One region of the Burkholderia seminalis genome, then DNA from elsewhere that is predicted to be linked to it. Evidence: riboswitches for the same ligand, from Rfam matches in the RefSeq annotation. Region 1 holds a riboswitch; the other holds the start of a gene.
What was found. A riboswitch is a leader RNA that binds a small molecule or an ion and turns the genes downstream of it on or off. The one in region 1 is predicted to bind thiamine pyrophosphate.

Region 1 (10,560 bases):
TGCTCCTGAACCTGCTGCTGCTGCTCGGCCGTTGCCGTGCGCCAGTTGCGGCCCATCGCGAGCTGCGTGGTGCGGCGGAAATCGGTGTACGGCAGGATGTCCTTGTTGACGATCGAGATGATGCGGTTGGTGTCGCCCTGCTTGATCGTCTGCTGCTTGACTTCGTCGAGCACCTGCTGCGTCGCCGTCTTGATCAGCGACTGCGGGTTCGACTGGTCGACTTGCGCGTGAGCCGCGCTGCCGAACGAGAACAGCGCCGCGAATACGGGGATCAGGAACAGTTTTTTCATCATAGTGACCTGCATGAATGAGTCGATGCGAAGGTTGGAGCAGGTAGCTTACGCGCAAGTTCGCGCACGCTACCGACTGAATCGTTTCCGGCTGTAACGAATGTAAATCCGTCAGTGCAGCCGGATGCTCGGGAAGCGGAACCCGCCCGGCGACGGCGGCGCCACCTGCATCGCCGGCACGTTCGTTTCGCTGGCCGGATTCGGTCCTTCGGCCGTGCCCGAGGCCGGCGCGGCAACCGCCGCGCCCGATGCCCCCGCCGGCGCGGTCGCGCCGCTCACCGCTGCCGCGCCCGCCGTACCGGCCGCCGCCGGTGCCGCGCCGTCGTCCGGCAGATCGTACTTCGGCAGCGCGTCGTTGCTCGACGTCGCGGCGGCCTCGCCGCGCGCGTTGCTGATCAGCATCTGGCGGCGCTGCAGGTACGCGTTGCGCACGAACGAATACTTGTCGAGCGCCGCGGCATCCAGCACGTCGCCCGCGCCGAGCAGGTTCGCACGCGTGTTGACGAGGTTGACGCCGAACAGGCCCCAGCTCAGGCCGTCCGGCTTCACGTAGGTAAGCGGATTGCCGACGTAGTCGACGCCGAGGCCGGCCGTGTCGCGCAGCGTGCTCGGGCCGAGCAGCGGCAGCACGAGGTACGGGCCCGACGGCATGCCGTAGCGGCCCATCGTGATCCCGAAATCGGCCGTGTGCTTCGGCAGCTTCGCGATCGTCGCGACGTCGAACAGGCCGCCGACGCCGAACACCGTGTTGATCACGACGCGCATGATGTCGCCGACGCCGTCCGCGATCCGCAGCTGCACGATGTTGTTCGCCGCGATGTAGACGTCGCCGATGTTCGAGAAGAAGTTCGTCACGCTGTCGCGCACCGGCTGCGGCACCACGTACTGGTAGCCCTTCGCGACCGGTTTCAGCGCGTAGGTGTCGACCGTGTCGTTGAACTTGTACATCGTCCGGTTGAAGCCCTCGAGCGGATCGCCCTTGGTCGGCGTCTGCACGGTCGCGCAGCCGCTCAACGCGGCGGCTGCCGCTATCGCCAGCGCGGCGTGCCTGATGCGGATCGTCTGCATGGTCATTACCCTCTTCTATTCTCTCGTGTGGTTATTGGGCCGCCGAACCGGACGCGGCGGACACCGCCGACGCCGGCACCGCCACCGGAGCCGGCGCAGCCGGCGCGCCGGCTGCCGGCTTCGCACCGCCCGCATCGGCGGCCTTGCTGTACAGGAACTGGCCGATCAGGTTCTCGAGCACGATCGCCGACTGCGTCATCGAGATCGTATCGCCCGACTTCAGCATTTCCGTGTCGCCGCCCGGATCGAGGCCGATGTATTGCTCGCCGAGCAGGCCCGACGTCAGGATCTTCGCCGACGAATCCTTCGGGAACGGGTACTGGCCGTCGATGTCGATCGTCACCAGCGCCTGGTACGTGTTCGTGTCGAAGCCGATCGACTTCACGCGGCCGACCACGACGCCGGCACTCTTCACGGCCGCGCGCGGCTTCAGCCCGCCGATATTGTCGAATTTCATCCGGACCGAGTAGGTCGGCTGAAACGACAGCGAGCTCATGTTGCCGACCTTCAGCGCCAGGAACAGCACCGCAAGGAAGCCCACCACCACGAACAGGCCGACCCAGAAGTCGAGAGCAGTCTTTTTCATCGTCATCCCAAAATTTGGCTTGGCTGAGGCTTAGCTGAACATCAGCGCGGTCAGCAGAAAATCGAGGCCGAGTACGGCGAGCGACGCGAACACAACCGTCTTGGTGGTCGCGCGCGACACGCCTTCGGGCGTGGGCTTCGCTTCATACCCCTGATACAGCGCAATGAAGGTCACGGCGAACCCGAACACGATGCTCTTCAGCACGCCGTTGCCGACGTCGGCCCAGACCTGGACCCCGCCCTGCATCTGCGACCAGAACGCGCCCGGATCGACGCCGATCAGCACGACGCCGACGAAGTAGCCGCCGAGCACGCCGACCGCGTTGAAGATCGCCGCGAGCAGCGGCATCGCGATGATGCCCGCCCACATGCGCGGCGCGATCACCGTCTTGATCGGGTCCACCGCCATCATTTCGAGCGCGGTGAGCTGCTCGCCGGCCTTCATCAGGCCGATCTCGGCCGTGAGCGACGTGCCCGCGCGGCCCGCGAACAGCAGCGCGGTGACGACCGGGCCGAGCTCGCGCACGAGCGACAGCGCGACCAGCAGGCCGAGCGCCTGCTCGGACCCGTAGCGGTTCAGCGTGTAATAGCCCTGCAGGCCGAGCACGAAGCCGACGAACAGCCCCGACACGGCAATGATCACGAACGAATAGTTGCCGAGGAAGTGGATCTGCTTCGTGACCAGCCGCGGCCGGCGCAGCAGCGGGAAGAATTGCAGCACGAGGCGCACGAACAGCCGCGTGCCGTAGCCCGCGCGCTCGAGGCCGCCGATGACGTAACGTCCGATCGCGCTGATCATGCGCGCCCTCCGCCGAGCCCGAAATCCGCTGCAAGCGGCGGGCTCGTGTAATGAAATTTGAACGGGCCGTCCGGCGCGCCGTCGATGAACTGCCGCACGCTCGGATCGGTCGACGCGCGCAGCTCGTCGGGCGTGCCCTGCGCGAGCACGCCGCCGTTGGCCAGAAAGTACACGTAGTCGGCGATCGCGAACGATTCCGGCACGTCGTGCGTGACGAGGATCGAGGTCGCGCCGAGCGCCTGGTTCAGCGTGCGGATCAGGTTCGCGGTGATGCCGAGCGAGATCGGGTCGAGGCCGGCGAACGGCTCGTCGTACATGATGAGCTGCGGATCGAGCGCGATCGCGCGGGCGAGCGCGATCCGGCGCGCCATCCCGCCCGACACCTCGGACGGCATCAGGTCGCGCGCGCCGCGCAGGCCGACCGCGTTGAGCTTCATCAGCACGAGGTCGCGGATCAGGTCTTCGGGCAGGTCGGTATGCTCGCGCAGCGCGAACGCGACGTTCTCGAACACCGACATGTCGGTAAACAACGCGCCGAACTGGAACAGCATGCCCATCTTGCGGCGCAGCGCGTACAGGCCGTCGCGCGTTTGCGCGCCGACGTCGGCGCCGTCGAACAGCACCTGGCCGCGGCGCGCGCGCACGAGGCCGCCAATCAGGCGCAGCACGGTGGTCTTGCCGCAACCCGAGCCGCCCATGACCGCGACGACCTGCCCGCGCCCGAAGCGCAGGTTCAGGTTGGACAGGACGAGGCGGTCGCCGTAGCCAAAGTCGACGTCGCGAAGTTCCAGCAGAGTCTCGGTAGGAGTGGGGCTCACGGAGCTGACAGTCCTTTTACGCAGAACGCCGAATTATAGGGCCTGCATTGGAATGATGTCGTGACGCCGTTCCGGGCCCGGCGGTCAATGATTGTCAAATTGTCCGGGAAAACATTGCTGCAGCGCAATAAGCGCCGTCCGATAATCGGCGGCGCCCGTGACCGCGCTGACCACCGCGACGCTACCGACGCCCGTCGCCAGCACGGCCGGCAGCGTGTCGAGCCCCACCCCGCCGATCGCGACGAGCGGCGCCCGCGCGCTGGCGAAGCGCGCGTAGCGGGCAATCCGCGCGAGGCCCTGGGGCGGCGCGGCGACGGCCTTCGTGGCGGTCGCGTAGACGGGGCCGAGCGCGAGGTAGCTCGGGCGCGCGTGCAACGCCCGCAACATCTCGTAATAACCGTGGCTCGAAAGTCCGAGCCGCAGGCCCGCGCGCGCGATCGCGGCCAGATCGGCCGTTTCGAGGTCCTCCTGACCCAGATGAACGCCGTACGCGCCTTCATCTACCGCGATCTGCCAGTGATCGTTGATGAACACGCGCGCATCGGGATAACGACGCCCCGCCGCGACCGCACGCGCGATTTCCCGGCGCAGCGCGTCCGGCGTCGCGCCTTTCACGCGCAGTTGCACGGTCCGCGCACCGCCCTCGAGCACGCGCTCGACCCACGCCGCGTCCGGCACGACCGGATAGAGGCCGAGTTGCGCGGGACACGGCGCGAATGCCGGCTCCGGCGCGGGCGGCAGCCCGGCGACACGCGGAAACCGCGCGGCATCGACCGGCCACGCGTCGGCGGCGCGCGTCTCGTCGCCGTCTTGCCACGCCAGCGCGAGCACCAGCGCGTCGACCGGCGCGAAACCGCAATCGAGGAAGGCGGCGAGCGCCGCGATCCAGTCGTCCGCGAGCGGATGCGCGGCTTCGAGCGCGTAACGCGCGCCCGCCGCATGCAGCACCGCGCCCTGCTCGTCGAATTCGATCGCGACCGCCTCCGGCGAGGCCGGCCGCGACGCGGCCGACGCGCGCGCCTGCGCGGTGCGGTCGCCGGCGGACACGATCAGCACGTCGCCGTCGGACGGCACGTCGGGCGCCGCCACGCAGAGCCGCCACGGCGCCGCGCCGTCCGGCCAGTCGCCGAGGCGGGCGCGAATCCGTTCGGCCGCTTCGGCCAGCTCGTCGGCCGGCGGCCAGAATGCGTCGGCGAAGCGCGCGCTCATGCGCCGCCCCCGTCCTGGTGCCAGAACGGCATCCCGACGACCGGCGTGCTCGCGTGCGCGGTCTCGCGTGCGTCCATCGGCCCGGCCAGGTACGCGGCGCGCCCCGCCTCGACGCCCTGCGCGAACGCGCGCGCCATGATCTCCGGGTGCGTGGCCTGCGACACGGCCGTGTTCAGCAGCACGCCGTCGAAGCCCCACTCCATCACCTGGCACGCGTGCGACGGCACGCCGAGCCCCGCATCGACGATCAGCGGCACGTCCGGCAGCCGCTCGCGCAGCACGCGCAGGCCGTACGGGTTCACGATGCCCTTGCCCGTGCCGATCGGCGCGCCCCACGGCATCAGCGCCTCGCAGCCGACGTCGAGCAGGCGCCGGCCGATCACGAGATCCTCGGTGCAGTACGGCAGCACCTTGAAGCCGTCCTTGACCAGTTGCGCGGCGGCCTCGATCAACCCGACCGGATCGGGCTGCAGCGTGTAGTCGTCGCCGATCAGCTCGAGCTTGATCCAGTCGGTGCCGAACACCTCGCGCGCCATGTGCGCGGTCGTCACGGCCTCGGCGACGGTCTGGCAGCCGGCCGTGTTCGGCAGCAGCGGCACCGCGTGGCGCTTGAGCAGGTCGAAGAAGCCGGCTTCTGCGGTGCCGCCCGTCATCTGGCGGCGCAGCGCGACCGTCACCATCCCGGGACGCGACGCGTCGATCGAATCGGACAGCGACTGCAGCGACGGATAACGCGACGTGCCGAGCAGCACGCGGCTTGCGAAGGTTTCGCCGTACAGCGTCAGCGCGTCGGCGGAGGTGAGGGACGTCATGTCGTTTTCCTGGAAGAGCGGGGACGAACCGGCGGCGCTCAGCCGCCCGCGACGGGGTGCACGACGTCGAGCTTGTCGCCCGCCGCGAGCGCGCGCGCCGCATGCTGCGTGCGCGCGACGAAATTGCCGTTCAGCGCGACCGCGTACGGCGGCCGCGCGCCGTACGCGGCGAGCGCGTCGGCCACCGTCGCGCCGTCGGGCAGCGTCAGGGTCTGTTGGTTGATCTGGATATCCATGAGGCTCGGTCGGATTCGGTCGGCGGCGCGCGTCAGGCCGGCTGGCGCGCGTCGCTGCGGTGATGAAGGAGCGTCGGCCAACGCGCGGCGTCGCGCCACGCGGCGAACGCGTCGGCATCGCCCAGCGCGCCGCCGAGCGCGGCTTGCGCGCACGCGACGGCTGCCTGCGCGACTTCCGGCGCAATCATGAAGCCGTGCCGGTACAGACCGTTGACGGCGAGTGTCGATGCGCCGTCCCAGATCACCGCCGGGCGGTGATCGGGCAGCGTCGGCCGGCACTGCGCGTTGAGTTCGAGAATGCGTGCCTCGCCGAACGCCGGATGCACGGAGAACGCCGCGCTCAGCAGTTCGAGCGCGGAGCGCACGCTGACGGGCGACATGTCCTCGCCCTCCACCTCGGTCGCGCCGATCACATAGAGATCGTCCTGCTTCGGCGCGATGTACAGCGGGTAGCGCGGATGCAGCAGCCGCACGGGCCGCGTGAGCCCGATGCCGGGCGCATGCACGCGCGCGACTTCGCCGCGGATGCCGCGCAGCGCGGGCAGCGCGGATTTCGCGCCGAGCCCGCGGCAATCGATCGTGAAATGCGCGGCGGGCAGGTTGGCATCGTCGATCGCGACGTGCCAGCGGAGATCGACGCCGCGTTCGGCGAGGCCGGCCGCCAGCGCGCGCAGCGCCTGGCGATTGTCGAGCTGCCCTTCGCGCGGCAGCAGCAGGCCGCGGGCGAAACGGCCCGCGAGCGTGGGCTCGGCCGCATCGACCTGCGCGCCGGCGAGCGTCACGAAACCGCCGTCGAGCAGGTCGGCCGGCGCGTTCGCGCGCACCCGCCGCTCGAACAGCGGCGCCTCCGCACGGTCCGCGTGGTGCCAGACGACGAGCGTGCCGTGATGCTGGAAAAAAACGGGTTCGGGCAGTTCCGCGAGCCATTGCGGCCAGCGTTCGAGCGACGCGGCGCCGAGCTCGGTGATCAGCCGTTCCGCGCTCGCCGCTTCCGCGAGCGGCGCGAGCATCGCGGCCGCGATCCAGGCAGCCGACTGCTCGCCGTCCGGGCCGCCGCGCTCGTACAGCGCGACGCGATGCCCGTCGCCCGCGAGCCGCCACGCGATCAGGCGGCCGACGAGGCCGCCGCCGAGCACCGCGAAATCGGGCCGTGCATCCTGGACGTTCATCGCGCGCCCTCCGCGCGAATACGCACGACGAGCGTCGACGCGCGCGCGCCGCCCCATGCGAACGCATGCGGCATCGGGGCGGGAATCAAGCAAAAGACTGAAGATTGTGCGGTCATCATTCCTTCCGTAACGCGCAATGCGCGTACCCAAAAGGACGAAACCGGCAGCAAAGGCCGGCCGGGCGGGACTCGGGCGCTGACCATATGGGATGGCGGCCAGCGCGGCCCGGCGGGATCAGAAACTTCCCTCGCCGGTATTACCCGGATCGGGTGCAAAGGGTTTTTCTCAGCCTCGCCGCGCCGCCCGGAACATCCGCCGGCCGCGCCACGAAGCACCCCTGTTTCGTCGTCGGCCATTAGACCATAAAAGCCGAAAGCGCCGCAAACTGTCCCCGTGGGGCAAATTCGCCGTCGGCCCGCGCCGCTCTGGCACAATGCCCGCAGGCCGGCCGCGCGAGCGGCCGGTTGCCGCGTCACCGCCGGCCCTTAAGCGCCGTTTAAGACGCGCGGGCGACCATCGCTGCGCCCGCCGTCCGTCGGCGCCGCGCCCCGGCATGCCGTATCGCGGCGCGCGCCCGGCTTCGCCCGGCCCGCGCGCCGGCTACTCATCAGGAAGCACATGACCCAATCGATCGATCCCGTCCGCTCCGCCTCCGACGCGCCGCAGGACGAGCGCCCGGTATCCGCATGGAGCCTCATCAAGCCCTACTGGGTATCGTCCGAATGGAAAATCGCGTGGGGCCTGCTGGTCACGATCATCGCGATCAACCTCTGCGTGGTCTGGATCAACGTCCGGCTGAACAAGTGGAACGCCGAGTTCTACAACGCGCTGCAGTCGAAGGACGTCCACGACTTCCCGAATCTGCTGATGCAGTTCTCCGCGCTCGCGTTCGCGTTCATCATCCTCGCGGTGTACGGCCGCTACCTGCGGCAGCTGCTCGGCTTCCGCTGGCGCCAGTGGCTCACCGACCGCTTCCTCGGCCAGTGGCTCGGCGATCGCGCGTTCTACCGGATCGAACGCGACCGCCTCGCGGACAACCCCGACCAGCGGATCACCGACGACCTCCAATCGTTCGCGACCACGACGCTCGCGCTGTCGCTCGACCTGCTGTCGACGGTCGTCACGCTCGTGTCGTTCATCACGATCCTGTGGTCGCTCGCCGGCGCGCTGACGTTCACGCTCGGCGCGACGCCGATCTCGATTCCCGGCTACATGGTGTGGGCGGCCGCGCTGTACGCGGTGATCGGCTCGCTGATCATCCAGAAGGTCGGCCATCCGTTGGTGTCGATCAACTACCAGCAGCAGCGCGTCGAGGCCGATTTCCGCTTCGGGCTGATCCGCGTGCGCGAGAACGCCGAGCAGATCGCGTTCTACGACGGCGAGAAGACCGAGGCGGCCAACGCGCAGGGCCTCTTCATGCGCATCCGCGACAACTGGTGGCGCGTGATGAAGTACACGAAGCGGCTCACGTTCGTGCTGAGCTTCTACGGGCAGATCGCGATCATCTTCCCGCTCGTCGTCGCCGCGCCGCGCTATTTCGCGGGCGCGTTCTCGTTCGGCGTGCTGATGCAGATCTCGTCCGCGTTCGGCACCGTCAGCGATTCGTTCTCGTGGTTCATCAACAGCTACTCGACCCTCGTCGAATGGCGCGCCACCGTCAACCGTCTGCGCGAATTCAAGCGCGTGATGGGCACGTCGCACCTGAAGGAAAGCCTGTCGCCCGCGACCGAGCACGGCGGCATCAACCTGCACTACATCGACGACGCGAAGCTGTCGACGTCGGCGCTGAAGCTCGCGCTGCCGAACGGCAACGCGCTCGCCGACATCGGCAACGTGACGATCGAGCCGGGCTCGCGCTGGCTCGTGATCGGCAAGTCGGGTTCCGGCAAGAGCACGTTCATGCGCGCGCTCGCGGGCCTGTGGCCGTTCGGCGACGGTGCGATCGATGCGCCGGTCGGCGCGCGGATGATGTTCGTGCCGCAGACGAGCTACCTGCCGATCGGCACGCTGAAGGCCGCGCTCACCTATCCGGCGACACCCGACACGTTCAGCGACGAAGCCTGCCGCGACGCGCTGCGCGCGTGCCGCCTCGAGGATTACGTCGAGCGCCTCGACGAGACCGCGCACTGGACGCGCGTGCTGTCGCCCGGCGAGCAGCAGCGTCTTGCCGGCGCGCGCGTGCTGCTGCACAAGCCCGACTTCCTGTTCCTCGACGAAGCCACCAGCGCGCTCGACGCCGACAACGAGGCACGCCTGTATCACCTGTTCGCCGAACGGCTGCCGAAGGCCGCGATCGTCAGCATCGCGCACCGCGAGTCGCTGGCCGCGTTCCACGTCGGCACGATCAACGTCGAACGCGCGAACGCCGGCGACAAGGTCGCCGCGTGAGCGCACGCGCGCGCATCGCGCTGATCACCGGCGCAGGCGCGGGGATCGGCGCGGCGCTCGCACGACGGCTTGCGGCGCCCGGCATCGCGCTGGCGCTGCATGCGCGCGGCGCGGACGATTCCGCGCGGGCGCGGCTCGCCGACGTCGCCCGTGCGTGCACGACGGCCGGCGCCGAATGCATCACGCTGACCGGCGATCTCGGCGAACCGGGTCTTGCCGCCGCGCTCGTCGATACCACCGCCACGCGCTTCGGCGGGCTCGACCAGCTCGTCGCGAACGCCGGCTTCGCCGCGCGGCAATCCTTTTCCGATCTTTCCGCGGACACGCTCGCGTGCGCCTTCACGGCGATGCCCGGCGCGTTCTCGGCGCTCGCGGGCCGCGCGCGGCCGCTGCTCGAAGCGTCGGTCGCCCCGCGCATCGTCGCGGTCAGCTCGTTCGTCGCGCACCGTTACCGCGCCGATGCGCCGTTCGCGGCGACCGCCGCCGCGAAGGCCGCGCTCGAATCGCTCGTGCGCTCGGCGGCCGCCGAATTCGCCGCGCGCGGCATCACCGTGAACGCCGTCGCGCCGGGCTTCACGCGCAAGGACCACGGCCCGAGCGCCGGCAACGCCGCCGCGTGGGCGCAGGCCGAACAGGCGACACCGCTCGGCCGGATCGCCGAACCCGACGATGTCGCCGCGCTGATCGCATTCCTGTTGTCCGATGCGGCGCGGCAGATCACCGGCCAGGTCATTCACGTCGACGGCGGCCTGACGCTCTGACGCGTCCTTCCCTCCCCCTCCTTGCCCGCACGAACCCGTCCCCGCCTTTTTGGCACGCGGGGCCGCGCCCGTAAAATAACCGCCACGCGGCAGCGCGAGAAGACGAGAGGGGGCGGCAAGCATGCAGGCATTCCAGTGGTTCAACGAACTGTCGACGCGCGAGCGCCGGACGCTGTACGCCGGCTTCGGCGGCTACGCGGTCGATGCGTTCGACTTCATGATCTATTCGTTCCTGATTCCGACGCTGATCGCGACCTGGGGCATGTCGAAGAGCGAGGCGGGGATGATCGCGACGAGTTCGCTGATCTCGTCGGCGATCGGCGGCTGGATCGCCGGCATCCTCGCCGACCGCTACGGCCGCGTGCGCGTGCTGCAGTGGACGATCGCGACGTTCGCGCTGTTCACGTGCCTGTCCGGGTTCACGC
Region 2 (10,560 bases), 920 kb from region 1:
CGGTGCCGAAATCGTCGATCGCGATCAGGAAATCGCGATGCTGGATCATGTCGATCGTGCGGGCGAGCGCGGCTTCGTCGCGCGCCGGTTGCTCGACGACCTCCAGCACGATGCGGTTCGGCGGCAACCCGAAATGCCGGCACAGCGCCTCGACGAACTCGCGCTGCACGAGGCCCGTATCGAGTACGCGCGGCGTCACGTTCAGGAACAGCCAGCCGTCGCCGATTCCCTGCGCGACGAAGTTGGCCGTGTGCAGGCAGCGCGCGAGCCGGTCGAGCAGCAGCGCGTCGGCGTCGGCACGCGTCTTGTCGAAGAGGGCGGTGGGCGAGAGCAGCGTGCCGTCCGCGTCGACGACGCGCAGCAGCGCTTCGTAGCCGACGACGCGCTTGTGCGTGATCGACAACACGGGCTGGAACACGCTGCGCAGCGTCGTGGTGCGAAAGGTGGCGACCCAGCCGCCGGGCGTCGGCGTCAGGCGTTCGAGCAGGGAGTCGAGCGACAGGTCGCGGGCGGGCTTCATGTCAACGGTGCCCGGGGGCGTACGGTGGGGCGGGAGCGGGCCGCCACGCCGATGCGGTCGCACGCGCAGGCGGACGCGAAAGAACGTGGTACATCGAGGCCGCCTCGTGCGGATAAGTGTTTCGAGTGTACCGGGATTGCAGCGGCGCGCGTATCAGGGTAACTCCAGACGCAAACGGTACACGGCCCGGCCATGGTAACGGCGCGGGGGTGCCGGGTGCCGTTCGCGTGCGTGCCGCGCATGACCGTCACGCAGCGGCGGGCGCTGCCGGCGCACATGACAACCCGACCGCATGGCGAATGGTAAAGGGCGGGGGGACGAAAAATCCCGGCGGCGGAGACAGGCGCGAACGAGATCCGCCGTCGGATGAATGCGGGTGCGCGGTGCCGCCATCCGCGATGCGTTGGCGCCCGCGCCCGGATCCTCAGGCCGCTTCGCCGCCGCGCGGCCGGATGCCGGGAATCCGCTTGATCACGCCGGTCGCGAGCGCGGTGCCGACGAGTACGATCGCGCAGCCTTCGATCATGACGGCCGACACGTGTTCGCCCAGGAACAGCGCGCCCCACAGCAGCCCGAACACCGGGATCACGAACGTCACGGTAATCGCGCGGGCGGGGCCGACATGCGCGATCAGATAGAAGAAGATGAAATACGCGATGCCGGTGCACGCGATGCCGAGGGCGAGTACCGCGCCCCAGGCGTGGGCGCTGACCGGCGCCGCCGGCCAGGTGGCGATCGCGAACGGCAGCAGGAGGAGGGTCGAGCCGATCATGCTGCCGGCCGCGTTGACGAGCGGATCGACGCCACCGAGCGTGCGCTTCGTGTAATTGGCCGCGATGCCGTACAGCAGCGTCGCGCCGAGCGCCGCGGCGGCAGCGAGCGCGGTCGCGCTGGCGCCCGTGTCGCCGTGCGCGTTCGCGATCTGGTTCCACACGAGCGTGAGGACCCCGGCAAAGCCGATCACGAGGCCGAGCGCACGCGGCAACGACAGCTTGTCCTTCAGCCACAGGTACGCGACGAGCGCGCCCCACAGTGGCGTCGTCGCATTGATCACCGACGTGAGCCCGGCCGACAGCGTCAGCTCGGCGAACGCGAACAGGCAGAACGGGATGCCCGAGTTCAGTGCGCCGACGACGAACAACGGCCACGCATGGCGGCGCAATCGCGCACCGAGGTCGGCGGGTTTGAAGCGCGTCAGCGCGAAGCCGGTGAGAAACAGCGCGCCGATGCCCACGCGCAACGCCATCAGCGGCGCGACGCCGAGATCGATCACGCCGATCCGGATGAACAGGAACGACGCGCCCCACAGGGCAGCGAGCACGGTCAGCAGGAAGGCGTTCTTGGGTGACATCGATCGTGAGGGCGGGGACGGGATGCGATGAATCTTACACCGCGTTACCGCGCCGTCGTTTCACGATTCGATGAAACGACAAGAAACGGGAATATCGCCGGTCGAGGGGGCAGGGGGCCACCCGTCGGCGGCCGTGCCCGGTCAGTGATGGCGCCAGCCGCCGCGTCCGCCGAAGCCGAAATTGAGCGACAGCGCCGGTCCCCAATAGCCGCCCCAGGCAGGCGCATAGGCCGGCGCCGGATAGTAGTAGGCGGGGCCGGGATCGACGTACACGGGCGCCGGCTGCACCGGCGCGGCCGTGTAATAGCCGCCGGGATAGTAGCCGTACGGGTAGTAGCAGCCGGCGAGCGTCGTGCAGGCGAGCGCCGCCGCGACGAGGGTCCTGTTCATGATGTCTCTCCGGCGGAGCCGGCAATCGGCAGATGCTTAAGCTTAGGCCGCGCGCCGATGACACGGTGTGCAAAACGGTAACCGATCATTTCCGGGCGGCTGCCGCGCCTATTGCGGCGCCGCATGCGAAAACGGCGCTTCCGCATCGCGGAAACGCCGTCTGGACGAAGGTTGCGCCGGGTCCGGCCGGCGGCTTACTTGCCGACCTGGTTACCGATGATGCCGCCGGCTGCCGCACCGCCGAGCGTCGACAGCGCGCTGCCGCCGATCGCCGCGCCGGCGACGCCGCCGACACCCGCGCCGATTGCCGTGTCGCGCTGACGTCGTGACATCGAATCGCAGGCCGACAGGCTGGCCACCGTCGCGACGAGAAGCGCGCATACCCCAAAACGCCGAATCGAGTTCATGATCGTTGTCCTTGTGGTAGTGAGCGGAGGTCGCGCGACCGGCTGGCGGCCGCGCATGACCCCAATCTACGCGCCGCTTGGCGGTGCTGCTGTAAGGACTTGTTAAGGCTTGCGCGGTTTCGTAATCAATTGTTTCCCGTGCCGCCGCAGGCACGCGACGTGCGCAAAAAAGCCCGCTCGAAAGCGGGCTTCATGCATCGCGATGCGACCCGGCGCGGATCGCTGCTTGCGCTTACTGACGGTGATAGATCTCGGCGCCGGTCTTGACGAACTCGACCGCCTTCACTTCCATCCCTTTCTTCAGCGCCTCGGTTTCCGACACGCCCTGCTGTGCCGCGAACTCGCGCACGTCCTGCGTGATCTTCATCGAGCAGAAGTGCGGGCCGCACATCGAGCAGAAGTGCGCGACCTTCGCCGAATCCTTCGGCAGCGTTTCGTCGTGGAATTCGCGCGCCTTGTCCGGATCGAGACCGATGTTGAACTGATCTTCCCAGCGGAACTCGAAGCGTGCCTTCGACAGCGCGTTGTCGCGCACCTGCGCGCCCGGGTGACCCTTGGCGAGGTCGGCGGCGTGCGCGGCGAGCTTGTACGTGATGATGCCTTCCTTCACGTCGTCCTTGTTCGGCAGGCCGAGGTGTTCCTTCGGCGTCACGTAGCAGAGCATCGCGGTGCCGAACCAGCCGATCATCGCCGCGCCGATGCCCGACGTGATGTGGTCGTAGCCCGGTGCGATGTCGGTCGTCAGCGGCCCGAGCGTGTAGAACGGCGCTTCCTTGCACCAGTCGAGCTGGAGATCCATGTTCTCCTTGATCAGCTGCATCGGCACGTGGCCGGGGCCTTCGATCATCACCTGCACGTCGTGCTTCCACGCGATCTGCGTGAGCTCGCCGAGCGTCTTCAGCTCGCCGAGCTGCGCTTCGTCGTTCGCGTCGTAGATCGAGCCGGGACGCAGGCCGTCGCCGAGCGAGAAGCTCACGTCGTACGCCTTCATGATCTCGCAGATCTCTTCGAAGTGTTCGTACAGGAAGCTTTCCTTGTGATGCGCGAGGCACCACTTCGCCATGATCGAGCCGCCGCGCGACACGATGCCCGTCATCCGGTTCGCGGTGAGCGGCACGTACTGCAGGCGCACGCCGGCGTGGATCGTGAAGTAGTCGACGCCTTGCTCGGCCTGCTCGATCAGCGTGTCGCGGAAGATTTCCCAGGTCAGGTCCTCGGCCTTGCCGTTGACCTTCTCGAGCGCCTGGTAGATCGGCACCGTGCCGATCGGCACCGGGCTGTTGCGGATGATCCACTCGCGCGTTTCATGGATGTGCTTGCCGGTCGACAGGTCCATCACCGTGTCGCCGCCCCAGCGGATCGCCCACGTCATCTTGTCGACTTCCTCGCCGATCGACGACGTGACGGCCGAGTTGCCGATGTTCGCGTTGATCTTCACGAGGAAGTTGCGGCCGATGATCATCGGCTCGGATTCCGGGTGGTTGATGTTCGCGGGGATGATCGCGCGGCCGCGTGCGACTTCGTCGCGCACGAATTCCGGCGTGATCTCGGCCAGCGCATTCGCGCCGAATGCCTGGCCCGGGTGCTGGCGGCCCATCATCGCGGCGAGCTTCGCGCCGTTCGGGCCGCTCGACTTCAGGCTCTCGATGTATTCGGCGCGGCGCTGGTTCTCGCGGATCGCGATGTACTCCATTTCCGGCGTGATGATGCCCTGGCGCGCGTAGTGCATCTGCGTGACGTTCTTGCCGGCCTGGGCGCGACGCGGGTTGCGGTGCAGGCCGGGGAAACGCAGGTCGGCCGTGGCCGGATCGGCCGCGCGCTCGAGGCCGTACTGGCTCGACAGGCCGGAGAGCACGTCGGTGTCGCCGCGTGCCTCGATCCAGCGTTGGCGCAGCGCGGGCAGGCCCGCACGGATGTCGATCTTCGCGTCCGGATCGGTGTAGGGGCCCGACGTGTCGTACACGTAGATCGGCGGATTCTTTTCGCCGCCGAAGCCGGTCGGCGTGTCGGCCTGCGTGATTTCGCGCATCGGCACGCGGATGTCGGGCTGCGAGCCGGTGACGTAGACCTTGCGCGAATTCGGCAGCGGCGCGACGGCAGCCGCGTCGACGTGGGCGTCGGCGGACAGAAACTTCGGATTGGCGTTCATTCGATCTCCTGTGTCGGCCCGAGTCGGCGCTTCGGCGCTTACTCGGGCCCCATGCAAAGCAATTGTGGGGCGCGAGCTAAGCAGGAGACGAGATTCGTGAGGCGGCGGGTTTCGTCAGAGGGATGGCGGCGAAATCCGTACGCTTCCCTGCGCTGGCATTATCCAGATCAGGTTCAAAGGGTATTTCTCACCCGCAATGCCGGTTGTTTGACCGGGCGCATTGCAGGACCCCCGCGTTAGCAAGGGCACACGATACACCGGCTTGGCGGCGGTTTCAACCGGGAGCGGAGCGGATGCCGCCGGGCGATCGCTTGATCGCCGCGGCCGGACCGGGCGGGATGCGCCGCAGCAATCGCGGCCGCCGGACGGCTTCCCGGTGGGGCCGCCCAGGGCCGAGCGGTGCAGCATTCGCGTCTTCATTTTCGGCGTCTAGAATTTTTTTTGACATCGCTGTCATTTCCGGCGGTGTGCTCCGTCTATTCGGCTCCTAAACCCATGTAGTGGAGAGATGTCATGAAAAACGTATTCCTGGTTGCCTGTGTCGCCGCGCTTGCCACGATCGCAACGGGCGCATATGCGCAGAACGATGCGATGTCGAAGGACGGCATGTCGATGTCGAAGGACGCGATGGGCCACGACGCGATGGCCAAGGACGGCGCGATGAAGAAGGACGGCATGAAGAAGGACGGCATGAAGCACGACGCGATGAAGAAGGACGCGATGGGCCACGACGCGATGTCCAAGGGCGACGCGATGAAGAAGGACGCCATGAGCCCGTCGAACTGACGAATGCACGGGGCGCGACCGGCAGCACGCATCGCGTCCCGCCCCGACGCCTCAATCCGGGAGTCTTCATCATGCAAACGGTTCCTGTCACGGATCGCACGAGCACGCCGCCGCCCGCGCCCACGATTCATCCGCCGTGGGTGCGCGTGAGCCACTGGCTCAACGCGCTCGCGGCGATCCTGATGGCGCTGTCGGGCTGGCGCATCTACGACGCGTCGCCGATCTATCCGTCATTCACGTTCGCGCACGGCATCACGCTCGGCGGCTGGCTCGGCGGCGCGCTGCAATGGCATTTCGCGGCGATGTGGCTGCTGGTCGCCAACGGGCTGTTCTACCTCGCGATGTCGATCGCGACGGGGCGCTTCGCGCGCAAGCTGCTGCCCGTCACGCCGGCATCCGTATGGCGCGACATCCGCGCCGCGCTCGGCGGGCGGCTCGCGCATGACGACCTGAGCGTCTACAACGCGGTGCAGCGTGCCGCGTACCTGACCGCGATCGTCGATCTCGTCGTGCTGGTGCTGTCGGGGCTCACGATCTGGAAGTCCGTCCAGTTTCCGCTGCTGCGCGAACTGTTCGGCGGCTACGACAACGCGCGCGTCGTGCATTTCTGGGCGATGTCGCTGCTGGTCGCCTTCTTTGTCGTCCATGTCGCGATGGCGCTGCTGGTGCCGCGCTCGCTGCTCGCGATGCTGCGCGGCCGCTGACCTGCCCACCGCGGGCGAAGGAAATCATCATGTCGGAATCCGAAAAAAGCCGCGACGAGCCGCGCTGGACGCTCGACCGCAAGTCGCTCGAACTCGACGTGCGCCGCGAGCTCGAGATGCCGTCGCGGCGGCTCTTCAACCGGCGCGTCCTGACGCTCGGCGGCCTCGCGATGCTGACCGGCTGCACGTTGCAGGACGACGCGTCGGTCAACACGTTTCTCGAGAAAGTGTCGCGCATGAACGATCGCGTGCAGGCTTGGCTGTTCAACCCCGACCGGCTCGCGCCGACCTACACCGAGGCCGACATCACGCGTCCGTTCCCATTCAACGCGTACTACGGGATCGACGAAGTGCGGCACGTCGATGCGTCGACGTATCGCCTCGTGCTGTCCGGCCGCGTGACGGGCAAGCGCGTGTGGACGCTCGACGAGCTGCGCGCGCTGCCGCATGCGGAACAGATCACGCGGCACATCTGCGTCGAAGGGTGGAGTGCGATCGGCCGCTGGGGCGGCACGCCGTTCGGCGCGTTCCTCGCGCGCGCCGGCGCCGACACGCGGGCGAAATACGTCGGCTTCAAGTGCGCGGACGATTATTACGAAAGCATCGACATGCCGACCGCGCTGCATCCGCAGACGCTGCTCGCGCTCGAGTACGACGGCCGCCAGTTGCCGCCGGAGTACGGCTTCCCGATGAAGCTGCGGATGCCGACCAAGCTCGGTTACAAGAATCCGAAGCACATCATGGAAATCTTCGTGACCGATACGTTCCCGGGCGGCTACTGGGTCGATCAGGGCTACAACTGGTTCGGCGGATCGTGAGCGGCGCGCGGGGCGCGCGCGTCCGGCACGCGGATTCGCGCACCTGAAGATCGACAGGCGGGCCGACCGCAGCGGCCCTGTTCGCGAACGCGTCGAGCCGACCCGTCGTCCGTCACGACCGGCGCGACGGACGGACCGGCGCGCACGGCGGGCCGTTTGGCCGACGCCGGATTCGACGGCCCCGGATTGCGCGGGTGCGCGCGCGTTCCGCTCATCCGGCCCCGGATTTCATCCGCGTGCGGGCCGAAAAATGTCGCGCCGAAACGTCAGTCTTTATGCTTTCAGACAGGTCTGACGATGCTTTCGAATCCTTGATGCCATAATGCCGAGCGTGTGCAGCCGAAGCGGGTGCGCACGTTTTTTTTGTCCCTCTGCCGCCGCTCGCCGGTTCTCTTTCGTCGCCGTTCGCACTGCCATGTCGTTCCGCACGTTCGCTCTGCCTTTCCGGTCCCGCCAGGACCGTTTGCCGGCATGGCCGGCGTCTTTCAGCGGGGCACGCGGCGTGACGTGCGGGCGGGCTGCACGATGACGCCGCTCGACCGCCTGCTCGATTTCCTCGCGCGCTTTTCGTTCCGGATCCGCCTGCCGCAAAGCCGCGGCGGCCGGGTCGCGCTGGCGCTCGTGTTCATCTATTTCGTCTGGGGTTCGACCTACAGCGGCCTGCATTTCGCGCTGCAGTCGTTCCCGCCGCTGCTGCTGTCGGGGCTGCGCAACCTGCTCGGCGGGATCGGCCTGTTCATCTTCGCGCTGCGACGCAAGCCCGAATGGCCGACGCTGCTCGAAATTCGCAACGCGGGGATCGTCGGCACGATGCTCGTCGCGCTGTCGTCCGGCACGATCGCGCTGGGGATCAGCTCGGTCAGCAGCGGCTCGGCCGCGGTGATGGTGGCGACCGTGCCGCTGTTCGCGACGGTGATCGCGGCGGTGGCCGGGCGGCCCGTGACGAAGGGCGAGTGGGCGGCCGTCGCGCTCGGGATGGTCGGTATCGTCGTGCTGAACTCGGGTGGCGCGGCGGCCCGGAATTCGGCACTGGGCACGATCTGCGTGCTGGCCGGCGCGCTGTTCTGGGCGGGCGGCGCGCACCTCGCGACGCGGCTCAGGCTGCCGTCGGACCTGTTCCTGTCGACGTCGCTGCAGATCGGCCTCGGCGGCCTGATTTCGACGCTCGTCGCCTGGCTGATCGGCGAACGCATCGAACAGGTGATGGTGGGGCCGGTGTTCGCGTTCCTGTACCTGATGGTGTTCTGCACGATGGCCGCGTATGTCGCATACGGCTATCTGATCCGCCATACGAGCCCGATCATCGCGAGCAGCTGCATGTACGTGAACCCGATCGTCGCGGTCGCGCTCGGTGCGCTGCTGCTCGGCGAGCCGGTGACGATGGCGACCGTGGTCGCGACCGTCGCGATCCTCGGCAGTGTCGCGCTGTCGTTCGTGTTCGATCCGGCGCGTCGGCCGGCGGCACGGGCGGCGGCCGACGGTTCGGCGGCCGTGGCGGCCGAGCACGCGCCCGCGGCGGCGGCCGATGCCGCCCCCGAGCAGATCGCGATTCCCGAAGCGGCGCCGATCCTCGCGCCTTCCGCCGTTCCGCTCGCGGTGCCGGCGCCGGCTGCCGTGATGGATCCCGCCGCGGTGATCGACCCGGCACCGGCGTTCGCGCCGCCGCCCGTCGACGAACCGGCCGTGCCGCGCGCCGACGCGTGACGCCGCCGTGGCCGGCCGCGCTCAGCCGTGCCGGCCGCCGCGATGGTGGGACCAGCCCGCGAGCGCGGCGAACAGCAGCCCTGTCGCGCACATGCCGGTCCAGCCGAACGCATGCCATGCGGCAACCCCGGCCGACGAGCCGAGCGCGCCGCCGATGAAGTAACACACCATGTACACCGTGTTCACGCGGCTGCGCGCGTCGGGCTTCAGCGCGTAGATGCGCGACTGGTTGGAGATCTGCGCGGCCTGTACGCCGACATCCAGCACGATCACGCCGATCACGAGTCCGGCGAGGCTCGAACCCGACACCGCAAAAATCACGAATGACAACGCCAACAGCGCGATCGCGAGCGAGATGATCGCGCGCGGGCCGCGCGTGTCCGCGAAGCGGCCGGCGTACGGCGCCGCGAGCGCGCCGGCCGCCCCGACGATCCCGAACAGGCCGGCAGCCTGCGGGCCGAGATGGAACGGCGCGCCGGCGAGCAGCAACGTCAGCACGGGCCAGAACGCGCTGAACGCCGCGAACAGCGCGGCACCCGTCAGCGACGCCTCGCGCAGCCCGCGCAGTTCGACGGCCAGATGCCACATCGAGCCGAGCAGCTTGCCGTACGACAGCGTCGACGTCGGCGAACTGCGCGGCAGCCGCATCACGATCACGGCGGCGAGCACGACGAGTGCCGCGACCGACGCGGCGAACACCGCGCGCCAGCCGAAATACTCGGCGACGAAACCGGCGGCCGTGCGCGCGAGCAGGATGCCGAGCAGCAGGCCGCTCATCACGGTGCCGACTGCATGCCCGCGTTCGGCGGGCGGCGCGATTTCGGCGGCGAACGGCACGGCCTGCTGCGCGATGGTCGCGAGGACGCCGATCGCGAGGCTCGCGGCGGCGAGTACGGCCAGCGACGGCGCGGTGGCCGCCACGATCAGCGCGACCGACAGGCCGGCGATCTGCATCAGGATCAGCCCGCGGCGGTCGAACCGGTCGCCGAGCGGCGCGAGCAGGAACATGCCGGCGGCATAACCGAGCTGCGTCGCGGTCGGCACCGCGCCGATCCATGACGCGCCGTCGGGAAAAGTCGAGCGGAAGCTGTCGAGCAGCGGCTGGTTGTAGTAGATGTTCGCGACCGATACGCCCGCGATCGTCGCGAGCAGCAACAGCAGGCTGCGCGAGTAGTGGGGCGAGGCGGTGTCGGTCGGACGGTCGGTGGAGGCGGTGGACATGGCTGCGCGGACGAAGTTGGACGGCGTGGCAAGCGTCGGGTGCACAGGCGGGCCGAGCGCCGGTCGAGGCTGCCGATCATACCGGAGCGACGCGAATCCTGCCGGGCAGGCGACGAACCGGCCGCCGCCCGCCGTCGTGCGTGCCGCAAGCCGTCAGTCGACCAGTTCGCCCGTCGGTTCGTAGAACGGATACGGGCCGGCGCCTTCGTCGACGTACACGTGATGCGACGTCATCCCCGTATCGGGCGCATAACGATGGACCGCGAACGCCGGCGGTTCGAGCCGGAACGCGGACGGCGCGTCGGCCCGCAGGTCGAACGCCACCTGATGCGCGGGCGACGGCACCGCCGCCGCGAGCGTGCCGCCGAAGCGCGTGAACATCGTGCGGTGCACGTGGCCGCACAGCACCCGCTCGACGTTCGGATGACCGCGCAGCAGCGCGTCGAGTTTCGCGGCAGCGGCCGGCGCGAGGCGCAGCTTGTCCATATGGCCGATGCCCGCCACGAACGG

Region 2: linked by a shared signal. The riboswitch ahead of thiC (phosphomethylpyrimidine synthase ThiC) and the one ahead of WJ12_RS01735 (FAD-dependent oxidoreductase) in region 1 are both predicted to bind thiamine pyrophosphate.

What each region holds. Positions count from the first base shown of each region.
Region 1 is NZ_CP013398.1:384,922-395,481, reverse strand. Features, by position in the region: gene WJ12_RS01775 (MlaC/ttg2D family ABC transporter substrate-binding protein) at 1-290, opposite strand, end outside; gene WJ12_RS01770 (MlaA family lipoprotein) at 402-1,358, opposite strand; gene mlaD (outer membrane lipid asymmetry maintenance protein MlaD) at 1,390-1,950, opposite strand; gene mlaE (lipid asymmetry maintenance ABC transporter permease subunit MlaE) at 1,975-2,742, opposite strand; gene WJ12_RS01755 (ABC transporter ATP-binding protein) at 2,739-3,560, opposite strand; gene thiE (thiamine phosphate synthase) at 3,645-4,769, opposite strand; gene WJ12_RS01745 (thiazole synthase) at 4,766-5,581, opposite strand; gene thiS (sulfur carrier protein ThiS) at 5,620-5,817, opposite strand; gene WJ12_RS01735 (FAD-dependent oxidoreductase) at 5,850-6,986, opposite strand; TPP riboswitch at 7,212-7,335, opposite strand; gene WJ12_RS01730 (ABC transporter ATP-binding protein/permease) at 7,605-9,374, shown strand; gene WJ12_RS01725 (SDR family NAD(P)-dependent oxidoreductase) at 9,371-10,135, shown strand; gene WJ12_RS01720 (MFS transporter) at 10,257-10,560, shown strand, end outside.
Region 2 is NZ_CP013398.1:1,306,225-1,316,784, forward strand. Features, by position in the region: gene WJ12_RS05970 (sensor domain-containing phosphodiesterase) at 1-520, opposite strand, end outside; gene WJ12_RS05975 (DMT family transporter) at 945-1,871, opposite strand; gene WJ12_RS05980 (hypothetical protein) at 2,013-2,261, opposite strand; gene WJ12_RS05985 (glycine zipper 2TM domain-containing protein) at 2,456-2,668, opposite strand; gene thiC (phosphomethylpyrimidine synthase ThiC) at 2,901-4,817, opposite strand; TPP riboswitch at 4,944-5,060, opposite strand; gene WJ12_RS05995 (pentapeptide MXKDX repeat protein) at 5,331-5,603, shown strand; gene WJ12_RS06000 (cytochrome b/b6 domain-containing protein) at 5,675-6,307, shown strand; gene WJ12_RS06005 (molybdopterin-dependent oxidoreductase) at 6,337-7,125, shown strand; gene WJ12_RS06010 (EamA family transporter) at 7,651-8,829, shown strand; gene WJ12_RS06015 (MFS transporter) at 8,851-10,050, opposite strand; gene WJ12_RS06020 (phosphodiesterase) at 10,204-10,560, opposite strand, start outside.